Regions from separate parts of the Longimonas haloalkaliphila genome, predicted to be linked through region 2. Evidence: riboswitches for the same ligand, from Rfam matches in the RefSeq annotation. Region 2 holds a riboswitch; each other region holds the start of a gene.
The links. A riboswitch is a leader RNA that binds a small molecule or an ion and turns the genes downstream of it on or off. The one in region 2 is predicted to bind cobalamin.
Positions count from the first base shown of each region.

Region 1 (5,553 bases), 1.2 Mb from region 2:
GACGTAAAGGAGTTACAGAAGGCATGAATCAATGCAGCATCCATGTAAACATGTAAGATGGATGCGCCGTTTTGGTAGAAAAGTGTTCTGTTCTGCAAAAGGGTTCTCTTATAGCTGCACACGGAGCGATACGGTGCCATGTCGCGGCGGAACCGGTTGGTCGTTGAGCAGGGTGTAGTCGGTGTTGAGCAGATTCTCAATCTGAAGGCGCAGCTGCACAGACAGATCGTTCCACTGCTGCTCCACCCGAAGCTGCGTGTCGGCTGTCAGGTACGGGGCACGCGATCGTGAGCCGTCGCTGGTCGTGTAGCGACGCCCGATGCGACGCACGTTCACATCGAGCGCCAGCGCTCCTACAGACGCCGTAACGTAGGGCGTAAAGGTCGTTCGAGGGGTGTAGCGTAGCGGCTGGTTGTATGAAGACGATTCGGGATTCGAGCGGTCGCGCGCATCGGTAAATGCGGCGCTGAACCCGGTTGTAATGTCAACATACGGAAGCGTGCGGATCGTAGTGGCTGCATCAGCCTCTACGCCTCGTGTCCGTACGCGCTGCACGTTCTGCGGGGCCCAGAAGCCCTGCGTGGTGGGCGTCCAGACGATGCGATCGGTATGGCGCTGCTCAAAGATCGTAAGCGATGTGTGGCTGGACGCCCGCTGCCATCGAACGCCTGCGTCGGCGCTCCAGCCGCGCTCGGGGCGCAGGTCGGGTACGCCGCCGGGCTGCCAGTAACGATCGTTGAGCGTCGGCATCCGAAAGGCACGCCCAACATGTGCCTTGAGGCGCAATCCGTCATACGCTGGTAGCGGCGTAAGGTTGATGCCAAGGCGCGGAGCCGTGGCGACGCGGTTCGTGCCTTCGGGCACGCGGTATGCGTCTACGCGTACAGCCGGATACCATCGCACCCGGTCGCCGGTGCGGACGGCGCTGACGGCGAGTCCGGCATGCTGCTGTGTAGCCTGACTTCGCAGGCTGGGATGGCGCGCCCAGCTGGACTGCGCCGACAGGCCTGTGTTGAGCCTCCACGTCTCTGCTACGCCGCCTTCCCACTCGGCTTCGGTGCTGGCCACGTAGGTGTGTCCGGTGTCGTCGATATTCTGTTCCGGATTTCGGTAGCGGATCGCATCGTACTGAGCAAACCCACGGGTGGTGAGCGTGCCTGAAGCCAGGCGCCACCGGTGATGTGCCCACATGCGAGCGCTGCGGTCGCGCTGCCGTTCGGTGTTGGCCGCCAGGCTACTCGTTCCGGGGAGTCCCCGGTTCGTAGCCGTAACCAGGGCCGCGACGCGCGAACGGTCGGTGGCGGCGGTATGCGTAGACACGAAAGCACTGTACTGCGTGCGGTCGGCGTTGTCGCGGCGCACTGTTTCTGCTGGGAAGCGTGCCCGATCTTCGTACGGAAAGTCGCCTTGCAGGCGCTCGTAGCGCGCTGCTGCCACCCAACTCCAGTCGCCTGCACGGTCGCCGACGAGCAGATCCCCGCCATGCTGCCCGAAGGCACCAGCCCGTGTCGTAAGGGCAAGCGCGGGCTTAGCGGGGGCCCGGGTACGCAAGTGCACCGCCCCGCCCATCCCGTCGCTGCCGTAGAGCGGCGCCGCGGGCCCCTGCATCACCTCGACCGACTGCAGAAGCACAGAAGGGATAAGCGAAAGATCTGTCTGCCCGAGCTGCGGATTGGCGATGCGGTGCCCGTCGAGCAGTACGAGCGTCTGCGAAGCACCGCTTCCCCGCGACGACGCGCTGGCGAGTCCGTAAGCACTGGCGCGGCGAATATGAACGGATGAGCGGCGCTCCAGCACATCAGCCACCGTTGCGCTGCCAGATGCCACAAGCGCTGTCGAGTCAATGCGCGCGATGGAAGCCGGCGCGTTGTGCACCGTCGTAGGGATACGTGTGGCAGTGACCGTCAGCTCGGGCAGGTTGATCGCCCAGTCGACGGTATCGCGCGGCGCGAGGGGAAGGTCGGAGGCCGATGCGGCACCGGCAACGCATCCCGACGCTGTCATCAGCGCGAAGGCACTCCACAGAAAGAAACGACGGAACGAAACGACCATGCCTCATTGATGTGGGAGGGTCGTCGCCCCAGAAGATGCTGCAGGCGCTACACATACCCGTTGGCTGTGGGTACGGTATGCGCTACCAGCAAGAAGACCCCGGCGGTTCACAGCGCCAGACGTCAAACAGGTGGGCCAACGCCGCTCCCTCTATTCCCGGAGGAAGGTGACGAATGCACGCCACAGGCAGGTCTCCTGGCTTGCCGGCGGACCGTACGAGGCTTGCGCCTTCACAGGTCGTGTCTACACCTCGCTGGTGCGGCTGGCTCTTCCCATTCTATGGAACAGTGAGCGCAGACGGCGAGAGGCGGAGCACCGGATCACAGTTGCGGGTACAGCTCTCGGTTTCAGTACGGGCACATAGCACGTTCTGGCATATGCTCGCGCTGGCACGAGATTCCCTTTTCATCGCCATTCGAAAACAGCGAACCTGTAGCGGGGCCATCTACCGCATTGTTACAGATGCGATATATAAGCACCTATAACATACACGCGCCTCCTACAGAGTGTCCACCACTTCACACAATACGAACGATACAACAGCGGACGCCTACGGCAGACGGAAAGCTTCAGTATGGCTTTGTGCTGTGTTTTGCAAGGCATAATCTGCATGAGGTACCCTGCATGTGCTACCCTGCCTCATAGAGTGCAGATGTAAGCGCCTGTTCAGGAAGCGGTTGGTAGACGGGGATGCTCGTGCCGCCTTTCATAGCAGCACCCAGTTGAAGCGCCAGGTTCATCAGCACAAGCCGCGTGCGCACATTGCGTCCGACCAAATGCAGCGCCTCTTCCACGCGCGAGACCATCGCCTCCAGATCGGCATCGGGCAGATGCTGGCAGAAGTTCGCCACGGCTTCAGCCTGATCTACGTTCACAAGCGGCGCCTCGTCACCCAGTGTCTGGTAGAGCATAAGGTCGCGCACCCACCGGATCATGAGGCGCAGCACCCCCTTCACCCGCTCGCGTCCGAGCCGATCGATTGCGTCGATCCGTTCGTTCAGGGCATCCGTTTTGCGCGTGTACGCCGCGCGCAGAAAGTTGAGTACCAGCGTGCGGCTCTCGCGCAGGTGGGTACTCTCGTTAAGCTGCAGGGCGTGGCTATACGACCCATCGGCCATGCGAGCGAGCATAGAGGCCTCGCCAGATGGAAGGGCTTCGCGTTCCTGAAGCGCTCCGGCAATTGCACTTGGAGAAAGCGGGTCGAAACGCACTTTCTGGCAGCGCGACACAATAGTGGGCAGCATCTGATCAACGCGGCTGCTTGTCAGGATGAACACCGTTTGCGAGGGCGGTTCTTCGAGCACCTTCAGGAAGGCATTCGCCGCCGAGGTATTCATGTATTCGGCATCGGTGAGCAGCGCAATCTTGTAATCTCCTTCGCCCGGGTGGAACGTCATAGGCCGCACCACCTCCTCTTTCATGCGGTCGATGTGATACATGACCTGTTTGTTGGAGGTCTTTTCGGGGTCTTCAAGCGACGGGCGGCGCACGTAATCGACCGGAGCGTAGGGCTCCTCTCCAACTCGTTTGATGCGCCTGGCCACATCGTCGTCGCTTGTGCCTTTCGGATACGGAAAGAAGACGTGTACATCGGGATGCACCATGCGGCGCGTTTTCTGGCAGGCTGCGCAGCGGTCGCATGCCTCTTCGTCCTGCTCGGTGCACTGCAGCGCGCGCGCTAGCTCAAGCGCAGCCGGGACCGTACCCGTGCCTCGCGGGCCGTGAAACAGGTATGCATGGGGCACACGCTTACTTGAGAGCGTGCGACGAAGCATATCCACCACGCGCTCCTGTCCAATGATTTCAGACCAGGCCATCCGTACGGGCGAAGGGTTATTCAAGAAAGAAACAGATATACATGATACGAGACAGCGTGCACGAATGGAACCCCTGTGCGCATCCCTCTGCCCCACTCATTTCTTCTTCACGACGCAGCGTGGAACCTTAATGCGGCTACGGTTCATAGAATAGGACTGCAAATTAGAATGGCGCGGTAGCTCAGATGGTTAGAGCGTCGGATTCATAACCCGGAGGTCGACGGTTCAAATCCGTCCCGCGCTACATACATTACATATACGTATGTTATGCCACGTATACGTTGTGTGGTAAAAACAGATTTCTCAACTCTTTTGAAGGTGGCTTCAGCACGTTGCCACTTAGAGCCGTTTTGTTCTCAAGAGCCTGTTCTAATTTCTTAATTTGGGCTCCAAGTGGCTTTTTTGAACTGCAAACTAAGCCCCGAACAGGCTCTTGGTCTGCAATCTTGGTCGGGCTATGCTGTCTTGATGAATGATAGCCTCGGGAACCGTTAGGGCATGGCCCTGACGTTGCGAGTCTTAATCGCAGTAAAATTTTCGCACCGATGGCACTTTTTCTTGCCTGCAGCGCGTCTTCGCACCGGTTCTGCAGAGCGCAAAGGAAGACTCATGAAACCCTCACTTTCTATTGGCCTTCGATTTATCTACATTACATTATGTAAAAGTAAATGCTTCACCGGTAGTACAGTAGTACATTGACGGATCTTGTTGGGCTATCTTATCTCCATTGTTCGTGCTTGGGTGAATGCGCACGACCGTTTTCGGCCTGAAGCTAATAGGCTGAGGTTATCTATCACCCTTTGGAACCCCCTATCTGGTGAGCTTTACGTTTTACATGCGTTCTCTATCTCGAAGTCAATCTCGGGCCGTCCTGAGAGGCGGGTCTACACTCTCGTTTATCCTATCCAATACTCGTAGTATTATGAACATTCGAAACGCCATAACGAGCAAACTATTTTCGTTTGTGCTCGCTGGAGCGGTTCTGCTTTTTCTATCAGCTTGCGATTCCGACGAAATCTCGACAGGTGTTGATCCTGTTGAGCGGACTGCAGCTGAGCTTGTTGAAGAGTCTGATTATCTTTCCACACTTGAGACGGCGATCACCGAAACTGAACCCAGCCTTCTTGAGACACTGGATGGCAGCGAACCACTGACAGTGTTTGCTCCTGGCAATCCAACCTTCAATAACTGGGATGCTGAGAAACTACTTGGCAACCCCGACCTACTTGTTGATGTAATTCAGCACCACGTTGTCAGCGAGCCGTTTACAACCGCAGACCTGGGCGAAGGCCAAACGCTTACCTCGCTTCAGGGGTCGGAGCTGGCTGCGACCGCCGGCAGTGTAAACGGAATAGGCTATTTCCGGTCTGACCAGAACGTCACTAACGGGACAGTCCACATTATCAATGGTCTGCTTTTCAATAACCGTACAATTGCCGAGCGGACTGAGTTCTTTGTACCTGCGCAGGCATTTTTCAATGCCACTGAAGGGTTTGGAGTAACGGCTGCCCTTGACGACCCCTCCGATGACCTGACCGTCTTTATTCCGACCGAAGAGTCTCTTGGCGGGCTGCAGCCGCTCATCGAAGCTCAAGGATTGGACGATGCGGATGTCGTCGAAATCCTGCAGTATCACGTTCTCGGCGAATCCATCTCGGCTGCCGAGCTTGTTGCACAACTCAAT
Region 1 covers NZ_AP043948.1:3,560,577-3,566,129, forward strand. The annotation lists gene ACZ48V_RS13945 (TonB-dependent receptor plug domain-containing protein) at 109-2,052, opposite strand; cobalamin riboswitch at 2,221-2,501, opposite strand; gene holB (DNA polymerase III subunit delta') at 2,682-3,869, opposite strand; tRNA gene ACZ48V_RS13955 (tRNA-Met) at 4,040-4,113, shown strand; gene ACZ48V_RS13960 (fasciclin domain-containing protein) at 4,792-5,553, shown strand, end outside.
Region 1: another riboswitch for cobalamin. It lies ahead of ACZ48V_RS13945 (TonB-dependent receptor plug domain-containing protein); the one in region 2 lies ahead of ACZ48V_RS09050 (ribonucleotide-diphosphate reductase subunit beta).

Region 2 (5,553 bases):
AGACGTGTCGGGACTTACGATACCGGGGGCGCCGGTCATCGTGCAGGGCGTAAACGATCATGTGGGCTGGGCGCTCACGAACGCAGGGGCCGACGTCGTCGATCACTACGCGCTTACGGTGAACGACGACCGCACGCAGTACCGCTACGATGGGACGTGGCACGACCTTGAGCTGCAGGTCGATACCCTCTACATGCAGGGCACCACGCCTGTGCTGGATACGCTACGCATCAGCCGGTGGGGACCGCTGCTGCCGGACACGCCGCAGTCGGTGGCCGATACGCAGGCAGTTGCGCTGCAGTGGGTGGCGCATCATCCCAATCGGACGCTGCATGCGCTCTGGCAGATGAACCGCGCCACGTCAGTGGCTGTGCTCGACAGCGCGCTTGCGGACTGGCATGCGCCCATGCAGAACATTGCGATGGCAGATACGGAGGGAAATATCGGGATGCGGATGTCCGGTGCACTCCCCATGCGAGCCTCCGGCACCGGTAAGAGCATCCTGGACGGAAGCACCGATGCCCACGCGTGGACCGGGTGGGTGCCGCACGATGAGATGCCGCATGTGCACAATCCAGAGCGGGGGGTACTGGGATCCGCTAATCAGGTGCCGGTTGGCCCGTCGTACCCGCACTACGCAGGACACGACTGGCGCGACGGCTACCGCTCTATGCGTCTGAAGACGCTGCTCGATGCACGCGAGCAACACAGTCTGAACGACATGAAGGCGTACCAGGTGGATGTCTACGTGCAAGAGCGTGAGGCCTTTGCGCCGTTTATCGAGGCGGTGGAACCCGCTCGGCTCACCAAGCGAGGCACCGCAGTGCGCCGTTGGCTGCTTAGGTGGGAAGGCCACGCCACGACCGACCGCCACGAGCCGCTTGTGATGCATACGTTCCTACGGGTGCTGCGCGACATGATGTGGGACGAGCCCGTCTTCAGCGAAGCGCGGCGTCCGCAAGACGCAGTGCTCCTCGACCTGCTTGAGCACGATCCGGAAGCGCCATGGTTCAACCGTGTTGACACCGATACCACCGAAACCGGTCTGGAGCTGATGGGCCTGGCCCTCGATGCGACTGCCGATACGCTGGCTGCGCGATACACGTGGGACCCCGAGGCGTGGCGATGGGGCGACCATCATCAGCTTGAGATTGCCCATCTCTTGCCAGCAGGGCCGTTTGCCTCGCTCGGACGCGGGCCACATCCGTTCCCGGGCTTTGCGTCGACGCTGTTGCAGGCGCCCGGACTGCGCGTGTCGCACACCGCGAGCCAGCGGGCTGTCGTCGACTTTTCGGGCGATCGCCCGGAGGCACATGTCGTCTATCCCGGCGGGCAGCGCGCGCATCCCTTTGATCCGGTGCACTTCGATCTTTTTGTGGAGCCCTACCTCGAAGAAGCCTACTACGTGCAGGCCCGTCCACAAGACCCCGATGAGATTGAGCCAAACCGCATCAGCGAACAGATACAGCTCATCCCGTAGCGGCCTGTCCACCGAGACGCGTGCAAACGGCGCGGCATGCGGCCCGTACCCGGTGCATTCTCGTGCAAACGTGACAAGCTTGAAAGAGAAAAGAGGGGCGGGTAGGCTTACACGGCCCCTGCCGTAGGTGGGGCTGAATTGGGAGCGCTTCCGGCGTCGTTCCTACGAGATTGTTGCTTGACACTCTCCCGCGCATCTCGTACATAGTATGCCACGCTCAAACACATATGTGCTCTGCACGGCCGCGCTGTCGTGGCGCGGAAGGAATTTGCCGATACGCTGCATGCTCGGCAAAAGCACCTACGGGGGAAGCCGGTGCAACTCCGGCACTGTCGCGCAGCGGTTACAGTCCGAATGCCCGCGTGCACGAGCGACCAAACAACACGTCGGCTGTTTACACGTAGTGCCGTTATCCAACGCTGCAAAACACCCGACTCCCCACGCGTCCTGGGGTTCGTGGTCACGCTAACCATCCTACATGCCGCGCAAACCGCTCCGTCAGTCAGGTTTCCAGTTCAGACTGCTTCAGCCCCGATTGACCCTGCTCAAAGCGGATCGCCTGCGCGACACACGGGGGGCGTAGCTGCCTACGCAACGCTTTGGCGCGCAGGGTCTTGCTTGAACGGTTCCTTTCATAAGCTTGCCTGCCCCGAGCCTATATGCCCCTTTTCCAGAAGCGCGTCAACCTCAAGCCCTACCAGTACCCGCACCTGCTCAAGTTTAAAACGGCCATTCGTCAGTCGTACTGGGTGCACGACGAATTTAACTTTGAGGGTGACATTCAAGACTTCCACGTTAACTGCACCGATGTGGAGCGTAGTGTTATCACCAAAACCATGCTCGCCATCGCGCAGATTGAGGTATCTGTCAAAACCTTCTGGGCCGATATCTACAAGCGTCTTCCGGTGCCCGAGGTGGGAGCGGTAGGCATGACGTTCGCTGAGTCGGAGGTGCGCCACCTCGACGCGTATTCACACCTGCTGGAGCTGCTTGGCCTGAACGAGGCTTTCGAAGACGTCGAAACCATTCCGGCCCTTCGCGACCGCATCGCGTACCTCGAAGATACCTTGGAGGCGGCCGACAGCGCCGACAAGCGCGATTTTGCGCTCTCTATCTTGCTCTTCAGCATCTTTATCGAGCATGTGAGCCTGTTCAGCCAGTTCCTCATCATGCTCTCGTTCGACAAGTACGAGAAACGCTTCAAAGGCGTCGCCAATGCGGTCGAAGCTACCTCGAAAGAGGAGCAGATCCACGGGCTTTTCGGCGTAGAGCTTATCAACGTGATGCGTGAAGAGTATCCGACCTGGTTTGGTAACGAGTTCGACGCGCAGGTCACCGAGGCCTGCCGCCGCGCCTATCAGGCCGAGCAAAAGGTGCTCGACTGGATTTTTGAAGAGGGTGAGCTTGACTTCCTTCCGCGCAACGTGGTCGATGCTTTTCTGCGCGACAAGTTCAACGCCTCGCTCGACCATGTCGATGTCGACCCGCTGTTTGAAGTTGACAGCGACCTGCTCGCCGAAACCCGCTGGTTCTACGAAGAAATCTTGCTCACAAAAGGCAACGACTTCTTCTCGAAGCGCGGTACCACCTATTCCAAAATGACCCAGAGCGTCAGCGGCGACGATCTGTTTTAGGACGCGGCCCATCCCAGAACCGCTCCCCTACGGCTTCATTGCCTCAGCGTGTAGGGGCAGAAGGATGCGCATGATGTGCTCTGAGCAAGCACAATGGCCGCGTATCCCTCTACGTATCTTCCATCTGTCCATTCCGATAAATCACAACCGCCTATGCCAACTACAAAAGTTCGTCGCAAGCGCGCTTCCTTCGACTGGTTAAACGATCACTCGCGCACGTTCTTGCGGCGCGGGTACTTGCTTGAAGGCACCAGTCCTGAAGAGCGCGTCCGCGACATTGCCGACCGGGCCGAGGAGATCCTTGGTATTGACGGGTTTGGCGATCGCTTCTTTGATTACATGAGCCGCGGGTACTACTCGCTTGCGTCACCGGTGTGGGCCAATTTCGGGCTCGACCGCGGCCTTCCTATCAGCTGCTTCGGCTCCTACATCGGCGACTCGATGGAAGCCATTCTTGACACGCATGCCGAGGTTGGCATGATGACCAAGGTAGGGGGTGGTACCAGCGGCTACTTCGGCGACGTACGCCCGCGTGGCTCTGAAATCACTAACAACGGTACCTCAAACGGTACGTATCCGTTTGCACAGCTCTTCGACAAGATCATCAACGTGGTAAGCCAGGGCGAAACGCGCCGAGGCCACTTTGCGGGCTATGTCGATATTGAGCACCCCGACGTTGAAGAGTGGCTCAACATCCAGACCGAGGGCGACACCATCCAGACCATGTACTACGGCGTGGTCGTGGGCGACGACTGGATGCAGCAGATGATCGACGGCGATGCCGAGAAACGCGCGCTCTGGGCCAAGGTCATCGAGGCCCGCATGAACCTGGGCATTCCGTACATCCTGTTTCGGGACAATGTAAATAACGGCAAGCCGCAGGTCTACAAAGACAAGGGCTATGAGATAAAGGCGAGTAACCTCTGCAGCGAGATCGCGTTGCCCTCCAACGCCAAGGAGAGCTTCGTCTGCTGCCTTTCGTCGATGAATGTGCTGCACTACGATGAGTGGAAGGAGACCGATGCGGTGGAGACGCTCACCTTCTTTCTGGATGCGGTGATGCAGGAGTTTATCGACCGCGCTTCCGGTATTAAGCACATGGAGCGCGCCGTGCGGTTTGCCGAGCGCCACCGGGCCATTGGCATTGGTATGCTGGGCTGGCACTCGTACCTGCAAGACAACATGATTCCCTTCGAATCTACCGAGGCCAACATGACCGGGGCCGAGGTGGCCAAGACCATCAAGGAACGCTCGTATGCCGCCTCGGGCGAGCTGGCCGACCGCTTTGGCGAGCCGGAGGTGCTCGAAGGCTACGGACGCCGCAACACCACAACCATGGCGGTGGCGCCCACGAAATCGAGCAGCTTCATTCTGGGGCAGGTCAGTCCCTCAATCGAGCCCATCAAGAGCAACTACTTTGTGCAGGATCGGGCTAAGATGAAGGTGACATACAAGAATCCGCACCTGAAGGAGTTACTGGCCAAAAAGGGCGCTGATACCGACGATATGTGGGAGAAGATTGCCCTGCGCGATGGCTCGGTGCAGCACCTCGACATCCTGTCGGAGCACGAGAAAGACGTGTTCAAGACGTTCAGCGAGATCGGACAGATGACGATCATCAACCAGGCGGCCAGTCGGCAGCAGCATATCGACCAGTCGCAGTCGCTGAACCTGGCGATTGATCCGGGATCTACCGCGGTGAAAGACATCAACGCGCTGTACATTGAGGCATGGCGCAAGGGCGTTAAGTCGCTCTACTACCAGAACGGCGTAAACGCTGCGCAGAGCTTCTCGCGCGAACTGCTCGAATGCCGCGCCTGCGAAGCGTAACCGGACGGGCATTCCTCTTCGCTTCCCAGCAAAACTAATCTGCGGCCCTCATGCGCTTCCCTGTGGAGATGCATGGGGACTTCTTTTTGTGGAGACCCCGCAACATCCCCTTTGCAACGCCCGACGGGGACCGTCGGACACAGTACAGGTTCTTTTTTCGAATTGAGTATCACGTTTCGTGCGGCGCTGCTACGCATCCAGCCCATACGCTTTGCGCTTGCGGTAGAGGGTCGCGGGGTCGATATCGAGCACACGCGCGGCTTCTTGCAGCGTGTCGGTGTGCTGAATGGCGTGCTGAATGTGGTGGGCCTCGACCTCGGCAAGCGTGCGTAGCCCGGTCGGCTTGGAGGTGCTTGCGGGCTCCTCATCAGCAAATGGAAGGTGGGCGATGCTGAGCGTGTGACCCCGGCAGAGAATAACGGCGCGCTCAATGGCATTCTCAAGCTCGCGCACGTTTCCCGGCCACGCATGCGCCTGCAGAGCGTGCTCCACTGGCTCCGACAGGGCCTCGATAGACTGGTTGTATTTGTTTGCGTAGAAGCGGAGAAAGCGCTGGGCCAACGGGATGATGTCGGCAGGGCGCTCGCGCAGCGGGGGCACCGTAAGCGG
Region 2 covers NZ_AP043948.1:2,311,391-2,316,943, forward strand. The annotation lists gene ACZ48V_RS09045 (penicillin acylase family protein) at 1-1,480, shown strand, start outside; adenosylcobalamin-variant (AdoCbl-variant) riboswitch at 1,769-1,848, shown strand; gene ACZ48V_RS09050 (ribonucleotide-diphosphate reductase subunit beta) at 2,140-3,114, shown strand; gene ACZ48V_RS09055 (ribonucleoside-diphosphate reductase subunit alpha) at 3,268-4,944, shown strand; gene ACZ48V_RS09060 (sigma-54-dependent transcriptional regulator) at 5,134-5,553, opposite strand, start outside.

Region 3 (5,553 bases), 670 kb from region 2:
CATCATCGAAAAGCCGCTGCACTACGACACGCTTGCCGATGTTCAGGCTACTTTCGAAGGGGCATTCCACCTTACGTTCCGGTTTGTAGAGCTCGTCGGCAAAGAAGAAAACAACGCGCTTAATAGCGACGAGCAGCACCTCCTCCGCGCGCTCTCCCCACTCGTCAAGCTCATTACAGCACGGCAGGCGGTTGAGGTAAGCACAGAAGTCATTGAAGCATTTGGCGGCTCTGGATACGTCGAGGAAACCGGAATCCCTACGCTGCTGCGCGACGCCTTTGCGCTTCCTCTATGGGAGGGCACAACCAATGTGATGTCGCTCACCGCGCTGCGCACCCTGCGCCGCGACGGACGCCTTGAGGCGGTGCATAACGAAATTAAACGATGCGCAGCTTCTGTCGAGACGCCCGCGCTGAAACATGCGATGAAGCAAGCACAAGATGCCTTTAAAGCTGCTGTGCAGTGGCTCGCGGAAACGCTTGAAAACTACGGCGAAAAAGCCCTTGAGGCCGGAGCCCGGCGCTTCACGTATACCATCGCTCATGCACTGGAGGCTGCGCTGCTCATCCACCATGCCCAGTGGGCTATTCAAGAGGAAGGGCGGCGCCCCATTGCCGTTGCCGAGTACTTCACAGCCAAAGGGCTCAATCACATTGCCCGGCGTACTCACTACGACGGATATATGCTTGCGCAGGACTTCAACCGTCAGTCGCTATTCCAGGATGAACTTGCCGTAGATACCGGGTCGCAGCAGGCTGTATAGCAACACAAATTACTTGGTGGATGCGCCCGTTTGTACAGGCCGGTGGTAGTGCTTTCGCATGCTCCGGTCTGTTGCCTTTGGCTGCATGGAAGGCCTCTGACGCGGACTTTTTTACTCCCAACCATGTGTGATCGTCTCCCTTAAACTCATCGGCCCCACGCTGTTATGCCGTCTACGCAAACGCCCGATGTGGCGACGCTCCCCCTTCCCAAGAAGGAGCGCTACACGTACGCCAACTATGCCACGTTGCCGGAAAATGGGTCCTACGAACTGATTGCCGGATCCCTGATCATGGCTCCACCGACCACTTTGCGTCATCAACACGTGCTCCGCCGTCTGGCCTGGGCGATACAGCGTTACCTCGATCAGTCGGCGATCTCATCCCGGTGAGTTGTTGTTTGCTCCCATAGATGTTTTCTTGACAGAAAACACCACCATGCAGCCCGATCTGGTGTACATTGCCTACACGCGGCGTGAGATCATCACAGAACAGCGGATTGAAGGCGCCCCTGATCTCATTGCTGAGATCTTTTCCTCCTCCACCGCCTACCGCGATGTGGGGATCAAGAAACAGCTGTACGAACAGCACGGCGTACGCGAATACTGGACGCTCCGCCCGGAATCGCAGGCGGTTGAGGTTCACGTAAATACCGACGCCGGTTTCACACAGCATGCGCGTGTCGTGGAGGCGGGGCTGGTAGGCTCACCCGTTATCGACGGAGTCGAGGTCAAGGTGGCCCATCTGTTTTCTTCTACCACATAAGGTTTCAGACGTATGACCAATCCTTTTCCTGCCATTGCGCGTCGCTTTGCTGACTGTCCCAACGAGCTGCGCCCCGACGGCATTACCCACGCCATCGGTCAGACGATTCCGTTTGTGGATACCGCCGGGGTGCACATCCGCACGTACACGCCCGAAACGGTGACGGTCGCGCTGAGCCCGGAGCGTGCCGTATCCAACCACATCGGCACGATGCACGCGGCGGCGCTGGCGCTGCTGGCAGAGACGGCTTCCGGACTCGTCACGGCTCTGAACATCCCCGATGAGAGCGTACCCGTCATTCGCACACTCGACGTGTCGTTTCAGCGTCCGGCTCCCGAACGGATTACGGCCACCGCCTCGCTCGATGCCGACATGCGCAACCGTCTCGGTGCTCGCCCCATTGGTCGCGTGGATGTGCCGGTGACGCTCATGATGGGAGACGAAGCGGTCGTCGAAGCTACTGCCGAGTGGGCCTGGCTGCCCGCCTCGCGGCTTAACCTGCCAGATTGACTCCTGCCCCCCCGGCAGGCATGCCCAATGCCGTCGTCGTTCCCAGCATCGTCTCGGCTTGACACTTACCCAGAATCCGCCGTATCATTTGGAATACATACCCATCAAGGCTGTGCTGTCGTGGCACGGCGGCTGAATGACCTGGGGCATCACGCCCCGTCATGCAGCGTCTCGGGGGAAGTCCGGTGAAAATCCGGCGCTGTCGCGCAACGGTGAAAGTCCGAATGCCTGCTTGATGCAATAGAATGGCGACTGGCTGTGCTTTGTAGTGCCTTTTGTAGTGGTGCCTTCTGTACACGCCATGCGCCGCGCCCACGCGTTCTGGGATCCATGGTCCGCAGTGCATTACGGTTGAAGCAAGCCCGTACGGGTCTGAAGATCACGTACCTGCTTTGCCCTACGCCGTTTTTGTGTATCCGATACCTTGTGCGCGCTCCAGGCGTTCAAGGTTTTCCTATTTACGGATACGCTACTATGTCTAACACAGATGCCCCCTCCCTTTCGCCCGATACCACCACCCGTATGGTACGGGCTGTCTTTCCGGGCGACACCAATCACTATCACACCCTCTTCGGCGGCTCGGCGATGGCCTGGATGGACCAGGCGGCATTCATCTGCGCCACCCGCTGGTGCCGCTCTAAAGTGGTGACCGTCCATACCGGCGAAATCAGCTTCCAGGAGCCCGTCCCTGAAGGCACTATCGTGGAACTCGTGGCTCGCGTTGTGAAGACCGGAACGTCGTCGATGCATGTGCGCACCGACATGTTCATCGAGCCCATGGATCAGTACGAACGCATTCTCGCATGCACGGGTACGTTCACGCTCGTTGCCCTCGGAGCTGATGACAGCCCCGTTCCCGTGCCTTCGCTTCAGGATGTACCGCAGAATGCACCGGTTGTATCCGACACAGGGCAAGACGCATCGCCGGACGCATAGCGGCATTGGGAAGTGCTTTCCCCCACGCCCCCCGTGTACACCTGTGCACTGCGTGCGTGCTGCCGACCCATGCAGCGCGCAATCTGTCTTTCTTTACTTTCTTTAAATGCAAAGCCCTATCTCTTTTATGATCACCTCAACCAACCTTGGATTTCCGCGCATTGGCGCGCAACGTGAACTCAAAAGAGCAGTCGAAGCATATTGGGCGGGCGACGCGTCGCGCAGCAGACTAATCGATATCGCTCGTTCGCTACGCCTTCGGCACTGGCGCCTTCAGAAGGATGCAGGACTCGACCACATTCCCTCCAACGATTTTTCGTTCTACGATCAGGTACTCGATACCATCGCGATGGTGGGAGCCGTACCGCCCCGCTTTGACTGGAACAGCGACCAGGTTGACCTCGATACGTATTTTGCAATGGCTCGTGGCGTACAGGAAAAAGAGGTAGATGCAAGCGACGGCGATTATGCCCGCACAGCGGCGATGGAGATGACCAAGTGGTATGACACCAACTATCATTATATCGTACCCGAATGGCATCCCGGTCAGTCCTTCTCGCTTTCATCCACCGGGGCCATCGACGCGTATAACGAAGCAAAGGACGCCGGCATAGAGACCCGTCCGGTGCTCCTTGGTCCGGTCTCGTTGCTGCTTCTGGGCAAGGCGCAGTCTGCCGAAGTGCAGCCGCTCGACCTGCTAGATAACCTGCTCCCTGTATACGCTGAGGTTCTGAATCGCCTCGAAGAGGCTGGCGCACAGGCGGTACAGATCGACGAACCCCACCTGGTGATGGACCTCTCCGACGCTGCCCACGATGCCTTTCGGCAGGCATATGCCGTCCTCGCCGAAGCGACCGATCTGAACCTTTTACTGACGACCTACTTCGGTCATCTGGGCGACAACATGGAGGCGGTGTTCGACCTTCCGGTGCAGGCCGTGCACCTGGACCTGGTGCGCGCACCTGAGCAGCTATCGGCGGCCCTGCAGCAGATTCCCGATACCATGGCCCTTTCGCTTGGGCTTATCGACGGGCGTAACGTGTGGCGCGCTGATCTCAACGCTGCGCATGACACCGTTCAGCAAGCCGTCAATACGCTCGGAGCCGACCGCGTCTTGGTTGGTCCGTCGTGTTCGCTCTTGCATGTGCCTGTCGACCTCAACACGGAGACGACGCTCGACGACGAGGTGCAGCAGTGGCTCGCTTTTGCCACGCAGAAGCTCGATGAGATTGTGGCGCTCGCGAATCGGGACAGCCAGAGCGCGCCTGCGGCCGGGCGTCTCTTTGCGGCCAGCCGCGAGGCCCATACGCACCGATCTCGCTCCGACCGCATCCATAATGCTGATGTGCAGCGCCGGGTTGCCTCCATTACACCCGACATGACCCGCCGCGACCAGCCGTACGCTGCGCGGCGCCCTCTTCAACAGCAGCGCATGGACCTCCCGCTCCTCCCAACTACAACCATCGGCTCGTTTCCGCAGACGGACGAGGTACGAAAGAAACGCGCAGCACACAAGCGCGGCGACCTTTCCAATGCAGACTACGAGGCTTTTATAGAGGATACGATTGCCGATACCCTTGCCGAGCAGGAGGCTATTGGGTTAGACGTGCTGGTGCACGGGGAGCCGGAGCGCAGCGACATGGTCGAGTACTTTGGGCAGCAGATGACCGGGATTCTGTTCACCGAGAACGGATGGGTGCAGAGCTATGGCACCCGCTGCGTACGTCCGCCGATCATCTATGGCGATGTGGCGCGCCCCGAGCCGATGACCGTACGCTGGCTTGCTTACGCTCAGTCGTGTACGGAGAAGCCCGTGAAAGGCATGCTAACCGGCCCGGTTACCATTCTGCAGTGGTCGTTTGTGCGCGACGATCAGCCCCGCGCTCAAACCTGTCGCCAGATCGCGCTGGCTATTCGCGACGAGGCGACTGATCTGGAAGCAGCGGGTATTCAAGCCATCCAGATCGACGAGCCCGCATTTCGGGAGGGAATGCCGCTGCGCAGTGCCGATGCGGATGCGTACCTGCAGTGGGCTGTCGAATGCTTCCGGCTCGCCTCCTCGGGGGTCAACGACGCTACGCAGATCCATACTCACATGTGCTACTCGGCCTTCAACGACATCATCGCTTCCATTTCCGCGATGGATGCCGACGTCATCTCGATCGAAGCTTCTCGCTCAAAGATGGAGTTGCTGTATGCCTTCGACACCTTCGACTATCCAAACGAGATTGGGCCCGGTGTCTACGACATCCACTCCCCGCGCGTCCCCTCAGCCAGTGAGATCGAATCGCTCATCGGTAAGGCGCTTGACGTGCTCAACGCCGAGCAGCTCTGGGTAAACCCCGACTGTGGACTCAAAACGCGCCGCTGGGTCGAGGTGAAGCCGGCACTCAAAAACATGGTGCAGGCCGCCCGTGCCCTGCGCGAGTCCGCTGCAGCATAACGTCGAGGCCGGTACGCGTTCGGAAATGTGTTATAGCAGCGCGTTGAACTGTTCGGGGATGCGCCTGGATATGCAAAGAGAGGCGTCTGTCCGTTTGAAAGGCAGGCGCCTCTTTTAGCGTTTAGCTCCAACAGGAGT
Region 3 covers NZ_AP043948.1:1,637,595-1,643,147, reverse strand. The annotation lists gene ACZ48V_RS06505 (acyl-CoA dehydrogenase family protein) at 1-763, shown strand, start outside; gene ACZ48V_RS06500 (hypothetical protein) at 929-1,153, shown strand; gene ACZ48V_RS06495 (Uma2 family endonuclease) at 1,182-1,526, shown strand; gene ACZ48V_RS06490 (YiiD C-terminal domain-containing protein) at 1,539-2,036, shown strand; adenosylcobalamin-variant (AdoCbl-variant) riboswitch at 2,195-2,273, shown strand; gene ACZ48V_RS06485 (acyl-CoA thioesterase) at 2,511-2,972, shown strand; gene metE (5-methyltetrahydropteroyltriglutamate--homocysteine S-methyltransferase) at 3,100-5,415, shown strand.
Region 3: another riboswitch for cobalamin. It lies ahead of ACZ48V_RS06485 (acyl-CoA thioesterase); the one in region 2 lies ahead of ACZ48V_RS09050 (ribonucleotide-diphosphate reductase subunit beta).